Regions from separate parts of the Streptomyces sp. Tek67B01 genome, predicted to be linked through region 2. Evidence: riboswitches for the same ligand, from Rfam matches in the RefSeq annotation. Region 2 holds a riboswitch; each other region holds the start of a gene.
The links. A riboswitch is a leader RNA that binds a small molecule or an ion and turns the genes downstream of it on or off. The one in region 2 is predicted to bind cyclic di-AMP.
Positions count from the first base shown of each region.

Region 1 (7,738 bases), 2.3 Mb from region 2:
CATGGCCTCGCGCCCCGGGTCGACGGCCGAGAAGTGGATCACCTTCGCGCCCTCGGAGAGCTTGATGCCCGCCATACCGCCCGCCGGGCGCCCCTGCGGACGTACCTGACCCGCCGGGTAGCGAAGCAGCTGGGCGTCGTCGGTGATGAAGACGAGGTCCTCCTCGCCCGTGCGCAGCTCGACCGCGCCGACGATCCGGTCACCCTCCTTGAGGGTGATGACCTCCAGCTCGTCCTTGTTCGCGGGGTAGTCCGGCACGACCCGCTTGACCACACCCTGCTCGGTGCCCAGCGCCAGGCCCTGCGAGGTCTCGTCCAGCGTCAGCAGGCAGATCACCTGCTCATCCGCCTCCAACCCCGACAGGAACTCGGTGACCGGGGCGCCTCCGGCGAGGTTCGGCGCGGTGTGGGTGTCCGGCAGCTGCGGCAGGTCGATCACCGACAGCCGCAGCAGCCGCCCGTAGGAGGTGACCACGCCGACCTCGGCCCGGGCCGTCGCGGTGACCTGCGAGACGATCAGGTCGTGCTTGGCTCGGGGGCCGCCCTCCTCCAGCGGCAGCGGTTCGGAGGTGACCGTCCGCGCCAGCAGGCCGGTCGAGGACAGGAGCACCCGGCAGGGGTCGTCCGCGACCTCCAGCGGTACCGCCCCGACGGCCGCGGCTCCCGACTCCAGCAGGACCGTACGCCGTTCGGTGGAGAACTTCTTCGCCACCGCGGCCAGTTCCGAGGAGACGAGCTTGCGCAGCTCGCTGTCGGAGTCCAGGATGCCGGTCAGTTCGTCGATCTCGCCGGTCAGTCGGTCGCGCTCGGACTCCAGCTCGATGCGGTCGAAGCGGGTGAGCCTGCGCAGCGGGGTGTCCAGGATGTACTGGGTCTGGATCTCGCTCAGCGAGAAGCGCTCGATCAGCCGTTCCTTGGCCTGCGCCGAGTTGTCGCTGTCCCGGATGATCCGGATGACCTCGTCGATGTCGACGAGGGCCACCAGCAGGCCCTCGACCAGGTGCAGGCGGTCGCGCCGCTTGCCCCGGCGGAACTCGCTGCGCCGCCGTACGACCTCGAAGCGGTGATCGAGGTAGACCTCCAGCAGTTCCTTGAGGCCCAGTGTCAGCGGCTGCCCGTCGACCAGCGCGACGTTGTTGATGCCGAAGGACTCCTCCATCGGCGTCAGCTTGTAGAGCTGTTCCAGGACGGCCTCGGGGTGGAAGCCGTTCTTGATCTCGATGACCAGGCGCAGGCCGTGCGAGCGGTCGGTGAGGTCCTTGACGTCGGCGATGCCTTGGAGCTTCTTCGAACCGACCAGGTCCTTGATCTTCGCGATGACCTTCTCGGGACCGACCGTGAAGGGCAGTTCGGTGACGACCAGGCCCTTGCGGCGGGCGGTCACGTTCTCCACGGTCACCGTGGCGCGGATCTTGAACGTCCCGCGACCGTTCTCGTAGGCGTCCTTGATGCCGGACAGGCCCACGATCCGTCCGCCGGTCGGCAGGTCGGGGCCCGGCACGAAGCGCATCAGCGCCTCCAGGTCCGCCTGCGGGTAGCGGATCAGGTGCCGGGCGGCCGCGATGACCTCGCCCAGGTTGTGCGGCGGCATGTTGGTGGCCATGCCGACCGCGATCCCGGAGGAGCCGTTGACCAGCAGGTTCGGGTAGGCGGCGGGCAGCGCCACCGGTTCCCGCTCCTGGCCGTCGTAGTTGGCGGTGAAGTCGACGGTGTCCTCGTCGATCGACTCCGTCATCAGTGACGTGGCGTCGGCCATCTTGCACTCGGTGTAACGCATGGCGGCGGGCGGGTCGTCGTTGCCGAGCGAACCGAAGTTGCCGTGGCCGTCGACCAGCGGCAGCCGCATCGAGAAGGGCTGGGCCATGCGGACGAGGGCGTCGTAGATCGACGCGTCGCCGTGCGGGTGCAGCTTGCCCATGACCTCGCCCACGACGCGGGCGCACTTCACGTACCCCCGGTCGGGGCGAAGGCCCATCTCGTTCATCTGGTAGACGATGCGCCGGTGTACCGGCTTCATGCCGTCACGGGCGTCCGGCAGGGCACGGGAGTAGATCACCGAGTACGCGTACTCGAGGAAGGAGCCCTGCATTTCGTCGACGACGTCGATGTCGAGGATCTTCTCCTCGAAATCCTCCGGCGGCGGGGTCTTCGTGCTGCGGCGGGCCATCGCTGCGCGGCTCCTTAACCAAGAATGGGGTGTACTCGGGGTCTGACGGTGTGGCGGTCGGGCGGTGTGACGGTCGGGCGGTCGGCGGTCTGGCTCTTACGGTGATCGGTTCCGGCGGTACGTAGGTCCTGTCGGTCCGGCCGACGGTCCGGCCGGGTAGCCGACCGGTTTCGGCCGGTGCCGACGCGGACCATTGTGGCCCGTGGCACCGACAACGCCGACTCCGACCCTGGGGTCGCCCGGACGAAGTCGCGGGGAAGCCGGGAACTTCTCCGGTCGCCGACGCGCTTGCATACAGTGGCAGGTCTGACAGAAATCTCTGCATCGCGATTCGAAGGGACCACATGCCCATGGGTCACACGGCCACAGCCCAGGCCGGCTCCGGCGGCCTGACAGCGACCGAGCACCGGCTGGCCAACGGCCTGCGCGTGGTGCTTTCCGAGGATCACCTGACTCCGGTCGCCGCCGTCTGCCTCTGGTACGACGTCGGCTCCCGCCACGAAGTCAAGGGACGGACCGGTCTGGCTCACCTCTTCGAGCACCTGATGTTCCAGGGCTCGGCGAGCGTACCGGGCAACGGGCACTTCGAGCTCGTCCAGGGCGCCGGCGGTTCGCTCAACGGCACCACCAGCTTCGAGCGCACCAACTACTTCGAGACGATGCCCGCCCACCAGCTGGAGCTCGCGCTGTGGCTGGAGGCGGACCGCATGGGCTCGCTGCTGGCGGCCCTGGACGACGAGTCCATGGAGAACCAGCGCGACGTCGTCAAGAACGAGCGCCGCCAGCGGTACGACAACGTCCCGTACGGTACGGCCTTCGAGAAGCTGACCGCCCTCGCCTACCCGGAGGGCCACCCGTACCACCACACGCCCATCGGATCGATGGCCGACCTGGACGCCGCGTCCCTGGAGGACGCCCGCGCGTTCTTCCGTACGTACTACGCGCCGAACAACGCCGTCCTGTCGGTCGTCGGCGACATCGACCCCGAGCAGACGCTCGCCTGGGTCGAGAAGTACTTCGGCTCCATCCCCGCCCACGACGGCAAGCAGCCGCCGCGCGACGGCTCGCTGCCCGAGGTCATGGGCGGTCAGCTCCGTCAGGAGATCGTCGAGGAGGTCCCGGCCCGCGCGCTGATGGCCGCGTACCGGCTGCCGCACGACGGCACCCGCGAGTGCGACGCCGCCGACGTGGCGTTGACCGTCCTGGGCGGCGGAGAGTCCTCCCGCCTCCACAACCGACTGGTCCGCCGGGACCAGAGCGCCGTCGCGGCCGGCTTCGGTCTGCTGCGCCTCGCGGGCGCTCCCTCCCTGGGCTGGCTGGACGTGAAGACCTCCAGCGGGGTCGAGGTGCCCGCCATCGAGGCGGCCGTGGACGAGGAACTCGCGCGGTTCGCCGCCGAGGGCCCGACGGCCGAGGAGATGGAGCGCGCCCAGGCGCAGCTGGAGCGCGAGTGGCTGGACCGGCTGAGCACTGTGGCCGGCCGCGCCGACGAACTGTGCCGCTTCGCGGTCCTGTTCGGCGACCCGCAGCTCGCCCTGACCGCGGTCCAGCGCGTCCTCGACGTCACCGCCGAGGAAGTCCAGGCCGTCGCCGCGGCCCGGCTGCGCCCCGACAACCGCGCGGTGCTCGTGTACGAGCCGCTCAACGCGGAGTCCGGTGCGTCCGACGAGACCGACGAGACCGACGACACCGAGAACGAAGGGGCGGAGCAGTGAGCGACACCGCAGCCGTCACGATGACCCTCCACCCGCAGCCGCAGGCCGGCGAGGCCAAGCCCTGGGCCTTCCCGGCCCCCGAGCGCGGCGCGCTGCCCAACGGGCTGACCCTGCTGCGCTGCCACCGCCCTGGCCGGCAGGTGATCGCCGTCGAGATCAACCTCGCCGCGCCGCTGGACGCGGAGCCCGAGGGCCTGGACGGCGTGGCCACCATCATGGCCCGCGCCCTGTCGGAGGGCACCGACAAGCACTCCGCCGAGGAGTTCGCCGCCGAGCTGGAGCGCTGTGGCGCCACGCTCGACGCGCACGCCGACCACCCGGGCATCCGGGTCTCCCTGGAGGTCCCGGCCTCCCGCCTGGCGAAGGCCCTCGGTCTGGTGGCCGAGGCGCTGCGCGCCCCCGCCTTCGCGGACGGCGAGGTCGACCGGCTGGTGCGCAACCGGCTCGACGAGATCCCGCACGAGTTGGCCAACCCGCAGCGCCGCGCCGCGAAGGAGCTCTCCAAGGAGCTCTTCCCGGCCACCCTCCGGATGTCCCGACCCCGCCAGGGCACCGAGGAGACGGTCTCCCGGATCGACTCCGCGGCCGTACGCGCCTTCTACGAGGCCCATGTACGCCCCTCCACGGCCACCGCGGTGGTCGTCGGCGACCTGACGGGGATCGACCTCGACGCGGTCCTCGCCGACACCCTGGGCGGTTGGACGGGCGGCAGCTCCGAGGCGCTGCCCGTGCCCCCGGTGACCGCCGACGACACCGGGCGAGTGATCATCGTGGATCGGCCCGGCGCGGTCCAGACGCAGTTGCTGATCGGCCGCATCGGTCCGGACCGGCACGACCGCGTCTGGGCGGCCCAGGTGCTCGGCACGTACTGCCTGGGCGGCACCCTCACCTCCCGCCTGGACAAGGTGCTGCGCGAGGAGAAGGGGTACACCTACGGGGTGCGCGCCTTCGGCCAGGTGCTGCGTTCCACCGCCGACGGCAATGGCGCCTCGATGCTGGCCATCAGCGGATCGGTGGACACGCCCAACACCGGCCCGGCGCTGGACGACCTCTGGACGGTGCTGCGCACCCTCGCGCAGGGCGGCCTGACCGACCCCGAACGGGACGTAGCCGTACAGAACTTGGTGGGTGTTGCCCCGCTGAAGTTCGAGACGGCGGCCTCGGTGGCGGCCACCCTCGCGGACCAGGTGGAGCAGGAGCTCCCGGACGACTACCAGGCGCGCTTGTACGCGCAGCTCGCCGCGACCGGCACGGTGGAGGCGACCTCGGCGGTCGTCGCGGCGTTCCCCGTGGACCGGCTGGTCACGGTCCTGGTGGGCGACGCGGCGCAGATCGCGGAGCCCGTACGGGCCCTCGGGATCGGTGAGGTCACCGTCGTCGCCAACTGACGCGCATGACACGCGACTTGGCTTGAGGGACTCCGGCGGCTTGTCCGCCGGAGTCCCTTTTGCCTGTTTGGTGGTGTGGTTGTTCGTATGTGCTGTGGCGTAGGTAACAAAAACGCGCGTCTGTTTGGAGATTGACTGATGATCCGCCTAGCGTCGGCCGTGCTGTCCGTCAGTTGTGCCCGCCGCACCCGCGGCACCGGACAGCGATCGCCGAGTCCCCGTCAGGCGCGAGCCTGGGGAGCCGGGGACCCACTTGTGTCCCTGGGGTGAATCGGACCACCTCGCAAGAGGGGCCCGTAGGAGACCTTCCTGCTCCGAACCCGTCAGCTAACCCGGTAGGCGAGAGGGAAGGAAAGGATCAAACCCTTCATGGGCAGTCGTGCCGCCGGTAAGCACCGTGGTTCCAGTCGTCTGAGCCGCAAGACCGCCGGTTACGCCGGCATAGCCGCCCTCGCCACCACGGGTGTCGTCGGCACGTTGGCCGTCCCCGCGTTCGCCGCGGACAAGGCCGCCGCCCCCTCGATGGAGGACACCGGCCTGGGCGCCGTGGTCGTCGCCGACGAGCTCCACAGCGAGATCGAGTACCAGGCCGAGTCCCAGCAGCGCGCCGCCGAGGTCACCGCCGCCAAGGCGCAGGCCGAGGCCGATGCCAAGACGCGGGCCGCCGAGGCCAAGCGGCTCGCGGAGGCCAAGGCGAAGACCGAGCGCGACGCCGCCGAGCGCGCGGCCCGCGAAGAGGAGCGCAAGCGCCTCAACACCTTCGTCGCCCCGATCGACGGCTCGTACGTCAGCACGCAGTACAAGGCCGGCGGCGGCATGTGGTCCTCCGGCAGCCACACGGGCATCGACTTCCATGCCGCCGAGGGCACCACCGTCCACGCCGTGGGCGCGGGCACCGTCGTCGAGGCGGGCTGGGGTGGCGCGTACGGCAACAACGTCGTCATCCGGCACAACGACGGCACCTACACCCAGTACGGGCACCTGCTCTCGCTGAGCGTCTCCGTCGGCGACCAGGTCACCGCGGGCCTGCAGATCGGCATCTCGGGCTCCACGGGCAACGCCAGCGGCCCGCACCTGCACTTCGAGGCCCGCACCGGCGCCACGTACGGCACGGACATCGACCCGGTGGCGTACCTGCGCTCGCACGGCGTCAACGTCTGACGGCACCGCTTCGGTCGAAGGCCCCGGCTCACCGAGCCGGGGCCTTCCGCGTGTGCTGCCGGGCCCCGCGTCCCGCCGGCGATGTTTAGTATTTCCGGCCGTTCTCGGAATTCGTCGCGTGTTGCAATAGAGTCGCAGTACGGTCGTGGCTGTAACGCCGGCGGTCAGCCGTTCACGGTTGAGGGTCGGCAGTCGGAATGAGAGCGGAGTCCGGCCTTGCGTATTCCTGCGAACGCGGTATGCACAGCAATTCGTGACGACATCGTCTCCGGAGTCTTCGAACGGGGCGGCAGACTGACCGAGGAGGTCCTCGCCCGCCGGTACGGGGTCTCGCGCGTCCCCGTCCGCGAGGCGCTGCGCACCCTGGAGGCGGAGGGGTTCGTCACCACCCGCCGGCACGCGGGGGCCTGCGTCGCCGAGCCCACCGACCAGGAGGCGGCGGACCTGCTGGAACTACGGGCGCTCCTTGAGCCGCTCGCCGCCGCCAAGGCCGCCCGCCGGCGCACCGAGGGCCACCTCAAAGTGTTGCGAGGTCTGGTCAGGCTGGGCCAGGAGCGGGCCAGGAGCGGGCGGGGGGAGGATCTTCGCGCCCTGGGCGGCTGGTTCCACGAGACGCTCGTACAGGCCTCCGCCAGCCCCGGGCTGATCTCCGTCTTGACCCAGACCCGGCACAAGATCGCCTGGATGTACGTGGTGCGGGCCCCGGCCCGGCCGGTGGATTCCTGGGCCGAGCACGGCGCGATCGTCGACGCGGTGGCGCGGGGTGACGCCGAGCGCGCCCGGGCGCTCACCGGGCTGCACGCGGACCGGGCGGCCGGTTCACACCGGCTGAGGGTGAGGACTTCGCAACCTGCCGTTCACACGGCGAGCGGCCGGCATTAACACGAGCCGTATACAAAAGGGGAGGGATATTCGGCCGCCATGGGTCCACCTTCCAAGTGCGCACCGGTCGAATGCGTCGAGCCGGTTGACGGGGCCGGACGGCGGGCCCGGATAATCTCCCGTGTCCGAAAGGCGTGCGGGAATGCGGCAGAATGCAGCGGGGATACGGGTGGGAATGTGGGGCGGAAAAGCGGCGAAGCCGCGGCCCCCGCGAACCGGGCGCCGCGGCTTCGCCGCGAACGGACGACCCGAAGGGTCGGGGGGCTCAGACCGTCTCCGGGAGCTCCTCAAGGCCTTCGGCGACGAGCTTCGCGAGGCGGTCCAGCGCGGCCTCGGCGCCCTCGGCCTCGGACGCGAGGACGATCTCCTCGCCACCCTGGGCACCGAGGCCCAGAACCGCCAGCATGGAAGCGGCGTTGACGGGGT
Region 1 covers NZ_JBUYUY010000001.1:1,971,090-1,978,827, reverse strand. Annotated here, with positions in the region: gene ACV7NM_RS08775 (DNA gyrase/topoisomerase IV subunit A) at 1-2,166, opposite strand, end outside; gene ACV7NM_RS08770 (M16 family metallopeptidase) at 2,517-3,881, shown strand; gene ACV7NM_RS08765 (M16 family metallopeptidase) at 3,902-5,269, shown strand; cyclic di-AMP (ydaO/yuaA leader) riboswitch at 5,468-5,626, shown strand; gene ACV7NM_RS08760 (M23 family metallopeptidase) at 5,639-6,430, shown strand; gene ACV7NM_RS08755 (GntR family transcriptional regulator) at 6,647-7,312, shown strand; gene ACV7NM_RS08750 (HPr family phosphocarrier protein) at 7,578-7,738, opposite strand, start outside.
Region 1: linked by a shared signal. The riboswitch ahead of ACV7NM_RS08760 (M23 family metallopeptidase) and the one ahead of ACV7NM_RS19325 (transglycosylase family protein) in region 2 are both predicted to bind cyclic di-AMP.

Region 2 (7,738 bases):
TACGTGCGCCAGGTCGCCGGGGCGCGGTCGCTGCTCACGCTCACGTACTGGCCCGGCCGGTAGCCCAGGGGGGCGTGCGGATGCAAGGTCAGCACGGCGACGTCCCGCCCGTACCGCAGGTGGCGCACGATCCGAGCGTCCCACCAGGGCGGGTCCTCGCTCTGCGCGGCCGCGGCGGTCATCACGCCGGCGATCACCCGGTACGCCTCGGCCCAAGCCCGCGCCACGGCCGGGGTCCACGCCTCGCCGGCGGCCTCGGCCAGCGCGGCGAGGAGACTGGCGCCGACGGCCTCATACTGCTCGGGGCCGGCCAGGAACTTGCGGTGGTCCCGTCCGAGGTCGCGGAGATAGGGGAGGAGCGACTCGCTCTCCAGATGCGCGACGACGTGGGCGAGGGCGGCGAACAGCCGGTCGCGCTGCCGCTCCATCTCCTCCCGGGAGGCGGGGAAGAGGGCGCGGATCTCGGGGTGGTGCCAAAAGAGGTGGGAGTAGAAGAACCTGGCCGCGTGCTCGGCGCGTCTCTCCACCACGGCGAAGCTGCTCTTCAAGATCCTTACGTCCACAGCACCGAAGTAGGAACGGCGAACGCGGGCCGGGTCAAGGGTTGGCGTATCTACGGCCAGCCCCGACGAACCGCTCATAGCGGATGGCGGTCGGCGGTCGGGATACGGTCGGCGGGTGCACGAGCCGACTCCCGCAGCCCCCGAAGACCCCGCCTCCCCCCAGGGACCCACCCTGTTCGACTGGGAGTTCGCCACCGATCCGTACCCGGCGTACGCCTGGCTGCGCGAGCACGCGCCCGTGCACCGGACCAAGCTGCCCAGCGGGGTCGAGGCCTGGCTCGTGACCCGGTACGCCGACGCCCGCCAGGCCCTCGCCGACCAGCGGCTCAGCAAGAACCCGGCGCACCACGCGGAGCCCGCGCACGCCAAGGGCAAGACGGGCATCCCGGGCGAGCGCAAGGCCGAGCTGATGACGCACCTGCTGAACATCGACCCGCCGGACCACACCCGGCTGCGGCGGCTGGTGTCGAAGGCCTTCACCCCGCGCAGGGTCGCGGCGTTCACCCCGAGGGTGCAGGAACTGACCGACCACCTCATCGAGCGGTTCGAGAGCAGGGGTGAGGCGGACCTCATCCACGAGTTCGCCTTCCCGCTCCCCATCTACGCCATCTGCGAGATGCTCGGCGTCCCCCGCGAGGACCAGGACGACTTCCGGGACTGGGCCGGGATGATGATCCGCCACGGCGGTGGGCCGCGCGGCGGTGTGGCCCGCTCGGTCAAGCAGATGCGGACGTACCTCGGTGAACTCATCCACCGCAAAAGGGACGATCTGGGCGATGACCTGATCTCGGACCTGATCCGTGCCAGTGACCACGGCGACCACCTGACGGAGGCCGAGGCCACGGCCATGGCTTTCATCCTGCTTTTCGCCGGTTTCGAGACCACGGTCAATCTGATCGGGAACGGGCTGCACGCCCTGTTCATGAACCCCGGTCAGCGCGAGTGCCTACAGGCCTCACTGGCCGCCGGGGAGAGCGCCCTGCTGGCCACGGGCGTCGAGGAACTCCTGCGCTACGACGGCCCGGTGGAGTTGGCGACCTGGCGCTTCGCCACCGAGTCGTTCGTCCTGGGCGGGCAGGAGATCGCCGTGGGGGACCCGGTCCTCGTGGTCCTCGCGGCGGCGGACCGGGACCCCGAGCGGTTCGCGGAACCGGACACCCTGGACCTCTCCCGAAGTGACAATCAGCACCTCGGGTACGGCCACGGCATCCACTACTGCCTCGGTGCCCCGCTCGCCCGGCTCGAAGGTCAGACCGCGCTCGCGAGTTTGCTGATGCGTCTGCCAGATCTGGAACTGGCCGTTCCACCTGCGGACCTGCGGTGGCGCGGCGGACTGATCATGCGTGGCCTGCGCACGCTTCCGGTCCGCTTCACACCCCGAAACACGTGAGGGCGCGACCGGGCACGAGCTGACCCGAAGTCAGTTACCGGTCGAACTTGTGACATGCGTTCGAAGGGGGCTAGGTTCTGCCGTTACCCCGCCGTTATGCGAAAGGTGCACTACATGCGTTCCGGGAACGGCCGCCACAGACGCCCCCGCCAGGTACCCGCCCTTGTCGTCACCGCCGGAGTCACGGGCTCCGCGTTGGCGCTCCCGCTGCTCGCGGCCACCAACGCCTCGGCCGCCGACACGTCCACGTGGGACAGCGTCGCCGAGTGCGAGAGCGGCGGTACCTGGAGCGCCGACTTCGGCAGCGGGGCCTACGGCGGACTCCAGTTCACCCAGGAGCAGTGGAACAACGCGGGCGGCCTGGAGTACGCGAAGCGCCCCGACCTCGCCAGCCGGTCGCAGCAGATAGCCGTCGGCGAGCGGGTCCTGGCCTCGCAGGGCCCCCAGGCCTGGCCGCTGTGCGCCGCGTCGTCCGGGCTGGTCAAAGACGGCCCCGCCGCCGACGTGGACCCGGGCGCGCTGGGCACCCCCCGGAAGGTCGCCCCCAGCCCCTCCCGCCCCGACGCCGCCGTTCCGGACGCCGACCCGGGCGACCCCGCCACAGACTTCGGCGCGCCCACCCCGACCCCCGGTGCCCCGAGCCCGTCCGCCACGGCGCCGTTCACGCTGCCCATCGCGCCGCTCGCGCCCAACAGCGGACTGCCCGTCATGCCCGACCCGGACCTGCCGACGACGCCGACACAGCCCGGCGACCCGGCCACCACCGCCCCGGTGACCCCGACGTCGCCGACGACCCCGGCCACGCCGACGACGCCGACCACCCCCGGCGCCCCCACGACCCCGGCCACGCCGTCCCCGTCCGGGACGCCCACGACGCCGGCCGCGCCGACCACCGGGACGCCGTCCGCGCCTTCGAACGCGCCCACCACGGACTCCGCGACGGAGGGCGGCGGCAAGCACCGCGGTCCGGCGGCGGTCGAGACGCCCGCGACGCCTGACGTGGCGTCGGAGCCCACGTACACGGTGAAGGCGGGCGACAGCCTGACCGCCATCGCGAACGCCCAGGGGCTCAAGGGGGGCTGGAACGCGCTCTACCAGGCCAACGAGCAGGTCATCGGCAACGACGCCGACCTCATCAAGCCCGGTCAGAATCTGGATCTAACCAAGAAATAACGGGCACTTCGGGCAGCCGTAAAGAGCTGAATGCCCGTTATCCGCAAGTGAGACATGCGTCTCTTCCGGTCAACTGGCGTGTCTCGTACCGAAGCTCCCGCAAACCCCGCCCTCACCTGCGAAAACGCCCCTAAGCGGAACGCAAGCAGGTCGATTTCTCCCCGATGTCCCTCGTTGAACATCGGGGAGAGACCTGTCTACCTTCTGAATCGCTCGTCACCGCGAGCCTCTTCGACCGCATCGCCGAATCCTGCCGGCGGACGGAGAGAACAGTCGTCGCGTCAAGCGCCGAAGGCAGGAGCGGGGGAACCAAGGTAGGTGCCGGGAAAGGCCGTTGAGAGACGGTCACACAACCGGCTAGGGGTTAAGCCGCGCGCTGGTCGCGCGGCCGGGCAACTCACTCGCCCGAACCCGACAGCTCACCTCGCAGGCGTCGGTGAGGAGAAACTCCATGCTGCTTTCCGGCAAGGGCAAGCACCGCCGCGCCACGGCCATCGAGCGGACCACCCGCATCGTCACGCTCGCCGGTGTCGCCGGCGTCGCCGTCGCCGCGCCCCTCATGGCCGCCGGCTCCGCGAGCGCCGCGTCCGCCTCCGAGTGGGACCACGTCGCGGCGTGCGAGTCCGGCGGCAACTGGGCCATCAACACCGGCAACGGTTACTACGGCGGCCTGCAGTTCTCGTCCTCCACCTGGGCCGCCTACGGCGGCAAGGCGTACGCCTCCCAGGCGAACCAGGCCTCCAAGTCCCAGCAGATAGCCGTCGCCGAGAAGGTCCTCAAGAGCCAGGGCAAGGGCGCGTGGCCGTCCTGTGGCGTGGGCCTGTCGAACTCCTCGTACAGCGGTGGCGGCTCGGCCCCGGCCGCCAAGCCCGCCCCGAAGGCGGAGACCAAGACGAAGGAAGCCGCCCCGGCGCCGAAGACGGCGACCAAGCGCGCCGAGGCCCCGGTCACCCGCTCCGAGCGCTCCACCGAGGCCGTCCCCAAGACCTCCCCGAAGACCGAGGCCCCCAAGACGGGCAACGGTTCGTACGAGGTCAAGGAGGGCGACACGCTGGGCACCATCGCCCAGGTGAACGGCGTCAAGGGCGGCTGGGAGAAGCTCTTCGAGCTGAACAAGGACATCGTCCCCGACGCCGACCTGATCTTCCCGGGCCAGAAGCTGAAGCTCAGCTGAACCATCGGGTAACCCCCGAGTCCGACCACCGCCCGGCGCGTACCCCTCCACGCGCCGGGCGGTGGTGCGTCCGCGGCCGGAAGGCGGGCGGCGCCACCGGGTCGCGGCCGTACGGCGGTCGAAGGGCACTCCCTTTGTCCGGGAAAGCAGGCGTACGGCCGCTTTTTCGTCCCAGGACCCGGGCGGTCGGCCGGTCCCGTGCCCGGAGCCGGTTAGGCTCTAGTCGGCAGGGCCGTCCCATCGGCCCCTGCCATCGCACACCCAGCGTCACATCCCAGAAGGAGATGCTCGTGCCGTCCATCGACGTCGTCGTAGCCCGGGAAATCCTGGACTCCCGAGGCAACCCCACGGTCGAGGTCGAGGTGGGCCTCGACGATGGCAGCACCGGCCGTGCTGCAGTCCCGTCCGGCGCCTCCACCGGAGCGTTCGAGGCCATCGAGCTCCGTGACGGTGACCCCAACCGTTACATGGGCAAGGGTGTCGAGAAGGCCGTCCTCGCCGTCATCGAGCAGATCGGCCCGGAGCTCGTCGGCTACGACGCCACCGAGCAGCGGCTGATCGACCAGGCCATGTTCGACCTGGACGCCACCGACAACAAGGCCTCCCTCGGCGCCAACGCCATCCTCGGCGTCTCCCTCGCCGTGGCGCACGCCGCGTCCGAGGCCTCGGACCTGCCGCTCTTCCGCTACCTCGGCGGCCCGAACGCGCACCTGCTGCCCGTTCCGATGATGAACATCCTCAACGGTGGGTCGCACGCCGACTCCAACGTCGACATCCAGGAGTTCATGATCGCCCCGATCGGCGCGGAGTCCTTCTCCGAGGCGCTGCGCTGGGGCGCGGAGGTCTACCACACCCTCAAGAAGGTCCTGCACACCAAGGGCCTCTCCACCGGCTTGGGCGACGAGGGCGGCTTCGCCCCGAACCTGGAGTCCAACCGCGCCGCGCTCGACCTCATCCTCGAGGCCATCAAGCAGGCCGGTTACACCCCGGGCAAGGACATCGCGCTCGCGCTCGACGTCGCCGCGTCCGAGTTCTACAAGGACGGCAAGTACGAGTTCGAGGGCCAGTCCCGCTCGGCCGCCGAGATGACCGACTACTACGCCGAGCTCGTCGAGGCGTACCCGCTGGTCTCCATCGAGGACCCGCTGTTCGAGGACGACTGGGCCGGCTGGAAGACCATCACCGACCGCCTGGGCGCCAAGGTCCAGATCGTCGGCGACGACCTCTTCGTCACCAACCCCGAGCGTCTGGCCCGCGGCATCGAGGAGGGCTCCGCGAACGCCCTGCTCGTCAAGGTCAACCAGATCGGTTCGCTGACCGAGACCCTGGACGCCGTCGAGATGGCCCAGCGCAACGGCTTCAAGTGCATGATGTCGCACCGCTCCGGCGAGACCGAGGACGTCACCATCGCCGACCTCGCCGTCGCCGTGAACTGCGGCCAGATCAAGACCGGCGCCCCGGCCCGCTCGGACCGCGTCGCCAAGTACAACCAGCTGCTGCGCATCGAGGAGATCCTTGACGACGCCGCCGTGTACGCGGGTCGCTCCGCGTTCCCGCGGTTCCGCCCTGCGGACCAGTAGGCACAGCGCTCCGCGGACCCATAGGCACAGCGCTCCGCGGAGCGGTAAGCGCGGCACGGGCCAATAACCGCCTCGCGGCGCCGGCCTCCGTACGTCCCCGCACTCGGTCCCGTACCGTGTGCGGGGACGTATTGCGTAGCGCGTGCTAAGGGGAGGCGGGGCCATGGCCGGGAACCGGGATCGGTTCTCCACCTTCTCGACGGCGACCAGGCTCAAGCAGCTCGGTGAGCGGACCGCCGCGCACGTCTACCGCTCGCAGTCGCGCCGCCAGGTCCGCCGCAGTCGGCTCACCGGCCGGGCGGCGCTGCTCGTCCTCGTCCTCTGTACGCTGGTCGTCGCCCTGGCGTATCCGATGCGCCAGTACGTGTCCCAGCGCTCGGAGATCGCGGACCAGCAGCGGGCCGCCGACGGCGCGCGCAAGCGCCTGGAACAACTGCGCGACGAGAAGGCACGCTGGCAGGACCCGGCCTACGCCGAGCAGCAGGCGCGCAAGCACCTGCACTTCCTGCGCCCGGGCGAGATCGGCTACATCATGAACGACCCCGGGGCCGAGGCCGCCGAGCACCGCCGCACCGGGCAGGCCGGTTCCGACCGGCCCTGGTACTCGAACGTCTGGGACGGCGTCGACAAGGCCGACCGGCCCGGCGACTGACCCAGACCGACGACCGACCCAGACCAACCACACGAAACGAAGAGACGTACCCCAGGCATGCAGACGCCCCCGCCCCAGACCGACCGCACCGAGCCGACCGCCGCGGACATCGAGGCGTTCGAGCAGCAGCTCGGCCGCCCGCCGCGCGGCCTGCGCGCCATCGCCCACCGTTGCCCCTGCGGGCAGCCGGACGTCGTGGAGACCGCGCCCCGGCTCCCCGACGGCACCCCCTTCCCGACGCTGTACTACCTGACCTGCCCGCGCGCCGCCGGTGCGATCGGCACGTTGGAGGCCAACGGCGTCATGAAGGAGATGCAGGCCCGGCTCGCCGAGGACCCGGAGTTGGCCGCCGCCTACCGGGCCGCGCACGAGGACTACATCACCCGCCGCGACGCCATCGAGGTGCTCCAGGGCTTCCCGAGCGCCGGCGGCATGCCGGACCGGGTCAAGTGCCTGCACGTCCTGGTCGGCCACTCGCTGGCGGCGGGGCCCGGGGTGAACCCCTTCGGCGACGAGGCGTTGGCGATGCTGCCCGAGTGGTGGGCCAAGGGGCCCTGCGTCACGCCGTGCTCGGGGGAGAAGGAGTCGTCGCGGTGACCCGGGTGGCGGGCATCGACTGCGGTACGAACTCCATCCGCCTGCTGGTCGCCGACTGCGACCCGGCCACGGGTGACTTCGTGGAGCTGGACCGCCGGATGATCATCGTCCGGCTCGGCCAGGGCGTCGACAAGACGGGCCGGCTGGCCCCGGAGGCGCTGGAGCGCACGTTCGCGGCCTGCCGCGAGTACGCGGCGGTGATCAAGGAGCTGGGCGCCGAGCGGGTGCGTTTCGTGGCCACCTCGGCCTCGCGGGACGCCGAGAACCGCGAGGAGTTCGTCCAGGGCGTCCTGGACATCGTGGGTGTGGAGCCCGAGGTGATCACCGGGGACCAGGAGGCCGAGTTCTCCTTCACCGGTGCGACCAAGGAGCTCACGGGCCGCGCCGACCTGGAGCGGCCGTTCCTGGTCGTGGACATCGGCGGCGGTTCCACCGAGTTCGTGGTCGGCTCGGAGCACGTCGAGGCGGCGCGCTCCGTGGACGTGGGATGCGTCCGGATGACCGAGCGCCACCTGGTGGTGGACGGGGTCGTGAGCGATCCGCCGACCGAGGCGCAGATCGCCGCCATACGGGCCGACGTCGAGGCCGCGCTGGACCTGGCCGCCGAGA
Region 2 covers NZ_JBUYUY010000001.1:4,281,993-4,289,730, forward strand. Annotated here, with positions in the region: gene ACV7NM_RS19310 (globin domain-containing protein) at 1-548, opposite strand, end outside; gene ACV7NM_RS19315 (cytochrome P450 family protein) at 679-1,953, shown strand; gene ACV7NM_RS19320 (transglycosylase family protein) at 2,068-3,126, shown strand; cyclic di-AMP (ydaO/yuaA leader) riboswitch at 3,403-3,574, shown strand; gene ACV7NM_RS19325 (transglycosylase family protein) at 3,578-4,300, shown strand; gene eno (phosphopyruvate hydratase) at 4,585-5,880, shown strand; gene ACV7NM_RS19335 (FtsB family cell division protein) at 6,044-6,532, shown strand; gene ACV7NM_RS19340 (DUF501 domain-containing protein) at 6,590-7,129, shown strand; gene ACV7NM_RS19345 (Ppx/GppA phosphatase family protein) at 7,126-7,738, shown strand, end outside.

Region 3 (7,738 bases), 2.9 Mb from region 2:
GGAGACGATCGGCGGCAATCGCGGCACGTCGGCATGACGCCCGCGACGGGAGGGGGCAAGGGCTTCGACCTCGGGGCCCTGCTGGCCGAACGCGGCGCCGAGCGGTACGAACTGCACGCCCGGCACCTCAACCACCAGCTGCCCCGGATGCTGCACACCATCGGTTTCGACAAGGTCTACGAGAGGGCGGAAGGCGCCCACTTCTGGGACGCCGAGGGCAACGACTACCTCGACATGCTCGCCGGCTTCGGCGTGATGGGTCTCGGCCGGCACCACCCGGTCGTCCGCCAGGCCCTGCACGACGTCCTCGACGCCCAGCTCGCCGACCTGACCCGCTTCGACTGCCAGCCCCTGCCCGGGCTGCTGGCCGAGAAGCTGCTCTCCCACAGCCCCCACCTGGACCGAGTCTTCTTCGGCAACAGCGGCACGGAAGCGGTGGAAACGGCCCTCAAGTTCGCCCGGTACGCCACGGGACGCCCCAGGGTCCTCTACTGCGACCACGCCTTCCACGGCCTGACCACCGGCTCCCTCTCGGTCAACGGCGAGGGTGGCTTCCGCGACGGCTTCGCGCCGCTGCTGCCCGACACCCGGATCCCGCTCGGCGACCTGGCCGCGCTGGAGCGGGAGCTGAAACGCGGCGACGTGGCGGCGTTCGTCGTGGAGCCCATCCAGGGCAAGGGCGTCCTCGCGCCGCCGCCCGGCTTCCTGCTCGCGGCGCAGGACCTGCTGCGCCGCCACAAGGCGCTGCTGATCGCCGACGAGGTGCAGACCGGCCTCGGACGTACCGGTGACTTCTACGCGTACCAGAACGAACCGGGGTTGGAACCCGACCTGGTGTGCGTGGCGAAGGCGCTGTCCGGCGGTTACGTACCGGTCGGGGCGACCCTCGGCAAGGACTGGATCTTCAAGAAGGTCTATTCCTCCATGGACCGGGTGTTGGTGCACTCCGCGAGCTTCGGCTCCAACGCGCAGGCGATGGCGGCCGGACTCGCGGTGCTCACCGTCATGGAGGACGAGGGGATCGTGGCCCGCGCCCGGGCGACCGGCGACCTGCTGCGCGGGCGGCTCGCGGCCCTGGTGGACGAGTACGAGCTGCTGTACGAGGTGCGCGGCCGGGGGCTGATGATCGGCATCGAGTTCGGCCGGCCGTCCTCCCTCGGGCTGCGCAGCCGTTGGACGATGCTCCAGGCGGCCCGCAAGGGGCTCTTCGCGCAGATGGTCGTGGTGCCGCTGCTGCAGAAGCACCGGATCCTCACGCAGGTCTCCGGAGACCACCTGGAGGTCATCAAGCTGATCCCGCCGCTGATCATCGACGAGGGGGACGTGGACCGGTTCGTCTGCGCCTTCCGCGAGGTCATGGACGAGGCGCACGGTGGGGGCGCCTTGATGTGGGACTTCGGCAGGACGCTGGTGAAGCAGGCCGTCGGCAACCGTTGACGCGCCGCCCCGGGGCCGTGGGCCTCTGGCCCCGGGGCCGTGTGGTTCAGTCGAGCAGCCGGTCCCTGAGCCGGCCGAGGGTGGCGGGCGTGAGCCCGAGTCCCTCGGCCAGGTAGGGCTCGACCCCGCCCCATGTCCCGTCGATCGTCTCGAAGGCCGTGGTCAGGAACTCGGCGCGGGCGTCGAAGAGCGGAGCCAGCAGCTCCATCACCTCGGGGGAGCGGGCGTCGGGCGAGTCGTCGCGGCGCCGCACCCGGTAGCGGTTGTGCGGCGCGTTCGATTCCAGGTAGTCCGCCACGATCGCCTCGCGCTCGACCCCCAGGGCGAGCAGTGTGACGGCGATCGACAGTCCCGCCCGGTCCTTGCCGGCCGCGCAGTGCATCAGGGCCGGGACGCTGTCCTGGGCGAGCGCGTGCACGACCCGGCCGTGTTCGGCCGTCCGGTCCCTGATGATCCCCCGGTAGGAGTTCCTCATGCGGGTGGCGGCCCTTCCCTCGCCCAGGAGGCCGCGGAGCTGCCCCAGGTCGCCGTCGCGGACCATTTTCCAGAACTCCCGGCCGTCGGCCGGGTCCGTCAGTGGAATGTTCACGTTCCGGACGCCGGGCAGGTCGACGTCCGGCCCTTCCATCGCGTGGTCCGCCCCGTTGCGGAAGTCGAAAACGGTGTGGAGACCGAGCGAGGTCAGGAATTCCACGTCGGTTTCGGTGGCATGTGCCAGATGTCCGCTTCGGAAGAGGAGTCCTGACCTGACCCTCCGTCCGTCGGTGGTGGGCAGTCCCCCCACGTCACGGAAATTGCGCACTCCGGACAGTTCGGGCTCCGTGGGCGGGTCGGCGGCTATCTGCTGGGTCACGGGCCAGGTCCTCCGCATCGTCGTGGGCCGTCACGGCCGGGGTGGTGGGCGCCCATCGTCGGGCCGCCGTCGCACTGTCCGAATTGAGCCGGTTGGGAACAACTTGCCATGTTCGGGGGCGAGATCACGCCGGACCCCGTGAGCCAGATCATACGGTGACCGAGCGTGCCTGATCGCAAAACCCGAATTCCCTTGTCGTGAGGGTCGTTGAGGGGCCGGAATGGACGGAGGGTGACGGGAATTCAGCGGGCCCTTCAAATCTGCTATTGCGTCAGGGAATTCATGGCTTGTTGTGCACGGCCCCGCTGGATTACCTTCGCGATCGATCCGGGTGGACCGCCGAATCCTGCCGCCGCCCGGGAACCGCACCCGACTATTCACGCGCGCGGCAGGAGCGGGGGAACCAGGTAAGCCGCTGTTCCGGATCTTCCCGCCGGAACGGCTCGGGGTGAAGTCGTGCGTCGCTGGCGCGTACGGCCGGACATCTCCAGTCCGAACCCGACAGCTCACCTCGCAGGCGACGGAGAGGAATTCGTCATGCCCGCACACGGCAAGCACCGCCGCCCGAAGTCCCGTGCCATGTCCCGCGGACTGGCCGCCGCCGGTACCGGCGGCGCGGCCTTGGCCCTGCCGCTGATGGGCGCCGCCGGCGCCCACGCCGCCCCCGCCGCCGCCCTGCCCGTCCAGGCCCCGCAGCTCCCCGCGTCCTACCCGACGGTGACCGCCGCGGCCCCGGCCGCCGCCCCCGGCGTCTACACCGTCGTGCCCGGCGACTACCTGTCGAAGATCGCCGCGGACCGCCACCTGTCCGGCGGCTGGGAGCGGCTGTACGCCGACAACCGCGAAGCCGTCGGCGCGGACCCCTCCCTCATCCACCCGGGCCTCAAGCTGACCCTCGGCGGCCACGGTGACCAGGACGGGCACCGGGACGGCGCCTCCGCGAAGGCGGCCCCGCGCGGCACCGGCTCGGCTTCGGCTCCGACCTCCTCCCACCGCTCCTCCGGCACGGCTGAGGCGCCCTCCGAGTCCGGCTCCGGCAGTGGCTCCGCCGACGCGCCGCCGGCCGCCCCGTCCGCGCAGGGCTCCGGCTCCTCCACCGGTGCCGTCACGGCGTCCGGATTCGTCGCCCCGGTCGACGGCGGCACCTCCACCCCGTACAAGCTCGCGGGCAGCATGTGGTCCTCCGGTTACCACACGGGCGTCGACTTCATCGCGAGCACCGGCACCACCGTCAAGGCGGTCGGCGCCGGCACCGTCGTCACCGCCGGCTGGGGCGGGGCGTACGGCAACGAGGTCGTGATCCGGCACGCCGACGGCAAGTACTCCCAGTACGGCCACCTCTCGCAGTTGTCCGTCTCGGTCGGCCAGAGCGTCACCGCCGGCCAGCGCATCGGGCTCTCCGGCGCCACCGGCAACGTCACCGGCCCGCACCTCCACTTCGAGATCCGCACCGGCCCCTCGTACGGCTCGGACATCGACCCGCTGGCGTACCTGCGCTCCAAGGGCGTCAACGTCTGACGTCGCCGCGGCGTGAGCGTGTGAACGCGTGAGGCCGGGACCCCGAGGGGGTTCCGGCCTCACGCGTTTCTTATTCCTCATGTGCATCGTGGCATAGATCACGGTCCGTCAAACCCTGCTTACGTTGGCGTAGGTCGCCCGTGGGGGTGAAGTATGTCGTGCTGTGGCAGCGACGAAGACGACACTCAAGACCATCGGCTCGTACGCGGCGATCGGGGACAGCTTCACCGAGGGCGTAGGGGACCCGGGACCCGGGGATTCGTACCTCGGCTGGGCGGACCGGCTGGCCGTACTCCTGGCCGATCAGCGGGAAGAACACGATTTCCGGTACGCGAACCTGGCCGTTCGGGGGAAGGTCCTCGACCAGATCGTGGCCGAGCAGGTCCCGAGGGCGAAGGCCCTGGCGCCCGACCTCGTCACCTTCTGCGCGGGGGGCAACGACATCATCCGTCCGGGAACCGACCCGGACGACGTGGCGGAGCGGTTCGAGGCGGCCGTCGCCGACCTCGCCGGCTCCGTCGGCCGGGTCATGATCACGACCGGGTTCGACACCCGGGGCGTGCCGGTCCTCAAGCACCTGCGGGGGAAGGTGGCGACGTACAGCGCGCACGTGCGCGCCATCGCCGACCGGTACGACTGCCCGGTGCTCGACCTCTGGTCCCTCAAGTCCGTTCAGGACAGGCGGGCGTGGGACACCGACCGGCTGCACCTCTCGCCCGAGGGACACACCCGGGTCGCGCTGCGCGCCGCCCAGGTGCTCGGTCTGGACGTACCCGCCGACCCCGACCAGCCGTGGCCGCCGGAGCGGCCGCGCGGGTCGGTGGACGTCACGCGGGACAACGTCCAGTGGGCGCGCGAACACCTGGTGCCCTGGATCGGGCGGCGGCTGCGCGGCGAGTCCTCCGGGGACCACGTCGAGGCGAAGCGGCCGGACCTGCTGCCGCTGTAGGGAGTACGCGACGTGGGCGGGGCGGGGGCCGGCGGGACGGGAGGGCGCGACACGCCGGGGGCGGCAAGCGGAATCCTCGGGGCCCGGTGTGCGTTGGGATGGTCGTAGACACGTACGACCGTCCTGCCCCCATCCTCACAGGAGGCGCCTTGTCCGGCTCCCGTCCCCTGCGTCCCCGGCTGCGTGCCCTGAGGCCCGAAGCCTTCGGCGCGGACCCGTCCGGCGCGCGGCTGGAGCGCATCCTGCGCTCGCCCAACTTCGCCGACGGGGTCTTCCAAAACCCGGTGGGGGCCCGGACCAGGCCTTCCGGCTCCATGGCCGAGTTCGCCAAGATCTACTTCCACAAGGAGCAGCGCCTGCGGCGCAACCCCGGCGCGCCGATCCCCGTGTACCCGACGACGTTGGCCGAGCTGGCCAAGCCGCCGGCGAGCGGGTTGCGGTTGACCTGGATGGGGCACTCCAGCGTCCTCGCCGAGATCGACGGCCGCCGGGTGCTGTTCGACCCGGTGTGGGGCGAGCGGTGTTCCCCCTTCCCCTTCGCCGGGCCGAAGCGGCTGCACCCGGTGCCGGTACCGCTGGCCTCGCTGGGCGAGGTCGACGTCGTGGTGATCTCGCACGACCATTACGACCACCTCGACCTGCCGACCATCAAGGCGCTGGCCGGTACGGACACGGTCTTCGCCGTGCCGCTCGGCGTCGGCGCGCACCTGGAGCGCTGGGGAGTCCCGGCGGACCGGCTGCGCGAGCTGGACTGGAACGAGAGCACCAAGATCGCCGGTCTCTCCCTCACCGCCACACCCGCGCGGCACTTCTGCGGGCGCGGCCTGCGCAACCAGCAGTTCACCCTGTGGGCGTCCTGGGTCGTCGCGGGCGACGCGCACCGGATCTACCACAGCGGTGACACGGGTTACTTCCCGGGCTTCGAGGAGATCGGCGCAGCACACGGCCCGTTCGACGCCACGATGATCCAGATCGGGGCGTACTCCGAGTACTGGCCCGACATCCACATGACCCCCGAGGAAGGCATGCGCGCCCACCTCGACCTCCAGGGCGGAACGCCGAGCGGCACCATGCTGCCGATCCACTGGGGCACCTTCAATCTGGCGCCGCACCCGTGGGACGAGCCCGGCGAGGGCACCTTCGCGGCGGCGGAGACGGCCGGTGCGGCGATCGCCCTGCCCGTACCGGGCCAGCCCTTCGAGCCGGGGGCCGCCGACGCGCCGGCCGAGCCGTGGTGGCGTCCCTTCGTCGCGAACGGCACGCCCGTACCGGCCGGCCACCCGCGGTCGGTGGCGGCCGAGCGGGCGCCGGTGGTCACCCGGGAGGAACCGGAGGCAGTGGGCTCGTAGCGGCGCGGCGCGGGGCGGAAGACGGCTCCGCGTGGGCCGGCGGATTCGGGCTGTCGTACGAGCGCTCCTTCCCAGGCGGTAAGCACCCTGGTGAAGTTGCCCAACTCGCCGTCCCGGGCGGGAGCGTGCGGTCTAGCGTGGGTATCCGGTGATCACCACCGGGCTCCGGCGACGCCGGGGGCCCGGGCCCCACGTACCGAGGACCCCGATGTCCGGATACCGCGCCGCCCGCCACGCTCCGTCGAGACATGCCGTGACCGGCCCCGGTCGGCAGTTACGCCCCCAACTGGTGCGGGCCGCCGTCCTGCCCACGCTCGCCGCCGGACTCAGCGGCGCGGCCGCCGTGATCTTCACCTTGCAGCTCGGCGGCGGCGCGGGCACCCGGGACCCCCGGCTCTGGCCCGTCCTCACCGGCTGCGGGCTGCTCGCGGTCGGGGCGCTCGCCGCCGCCCTGCTCGGGGGCCGGCGCGCCGCCATGGCAGTACGCGAACGCTGCGAGTCCCTGCGCCGCTCCAGCCTGCGCGGCCGTCAGGAACTGCGGGCGGCCCTCGACCGGCTGGAGCGGGGGGAGATCCCGCCCGGCCCGGTCCGCGGCGGTCCGGGCGGGCCGCCGCCGGGCGCGGACCCCGCGCGCCTGGACGAGTTCTGGCTGCTCGGGCAGGAGCTGCGCGGCGCGCGCGAGCAGGCGTACGGCTCCCTGGTGCGTCTGGCCGGGCAGATCGTCCCGTCCGACAGCGACCGCAAGGTCGAGGTCTTCGTCAACCTCGCGCGTCGGCTCCAGTCCCTCGTGCACCGCGAGATCTCGTTGTTGGACGACCTGGAAGACACGGTCGAGGACCCGGACCTGCTGAAAGAGCTCTTCCACGTCGACCACCTCGCCACCCGCATCCGGCGCCACGCCGAGAACCTCGCCGTGCTCGGGGGCGCCGCCTCCCGGCGGCAGTGGACCCGGCCCATCGACCTGTGCGAGGTGCTGCGCTCCTCCGTCGCGGAGGTCGAGCAGTACACCCGCGTCAAGGTGGTGCCCCCGGCCGGCGGCACCCTCCGCGGGCACGCCGTCGCCGACGTCGTGCACCTGCTGGCCGAACTCATCGAGAACGCCACTGTCTTCTCCGCCCCCGACACCGATGTGGTGGTGCGCGCGGAACGCGTCACCTCCGGCATCGCGGTCGAGGTGGAGGACCGGGGGCTGGGCATGCCGGCCGAGGAGCAGCACCGGATGAACGCCCTGCTGGGCGATCCGTACCGGATCGACGTGCGGCACCTGCTGGCGGACGGACGGATCGGCCTGTTCGTGGTGTCGGCACTGGCGCGCAGACACGGCGTGGCCGTCGAGCTCAAGTCCAACATCTACGGCGGTGTGCTCGCGGTGCTCGTCCTGCCGCAGGAACTGCTGGGCGAGCCGGCGCCGAACCTCGCCGACGCGCACGGGGGTGCGCGGGCCACCTCGTGGGGGACCGGGGCGGGGGCTCGGACGCCCCCGCTGGAACCCGTACGGGTGACCACTCCCGCGCCGCGTCCGCCCGAGCCGGTGGACGCGCGCCCGACGGCGCCGGCGTGGGCGGAGCCGCTCGCGGTGCCGGGGTGGGTGCCGGAGCGGGAGGCGGAGCCGGAGCGGGAGGCGGTGCCGGT
Region 3 covers NZ_JBUYUY010000001.1:1,332,320-1,340,057, reverse strand. Annotated here, with positions in the region: gene hpnH (adenosyl-hopene transferase HpnH) at 1-37, shown strand, start outside; gene ACV7NM_RS06215 (aspartate aminotransferase family protein) at 34-1,437, shown strand; gene ACV7NM_RS06210 (tyrosine-protein phosphatase) at 1,484-2,290, opposite strand; cyclic di-AMP (ydaO/yuaA leader) riboswitch at 2,651-2,823, shown strand; gene ACV7NM_RS06205 (LysM peptidoglycan-binding domain-containing M23 family metallopeptidase) at 2,828-3,808, shown strand; gene ACV7NM_RS06200 (SGNH/GDSL hydrolase family protein) at 3,972-4,757, shown strand; gene ACV7NM_RS06195 (MBL fold metallo-hydrolase) at 4,907-6,106, shown strand; gene ACV7NM_RS06190 (sensor histidine kinase) at 6,315-7,738, shown strand, end outside.
Region 3: linked by a shared signal. The riboswitch ahead of ACV7NM_RS06205 (LysM peptidoglycan-binding domain-containing M23 family metallopeptidase) and the one ahead of ACV7NM_RS19325 (transglycosylase family protein) in region 2 are both predicted to bind cyclic di-AMP.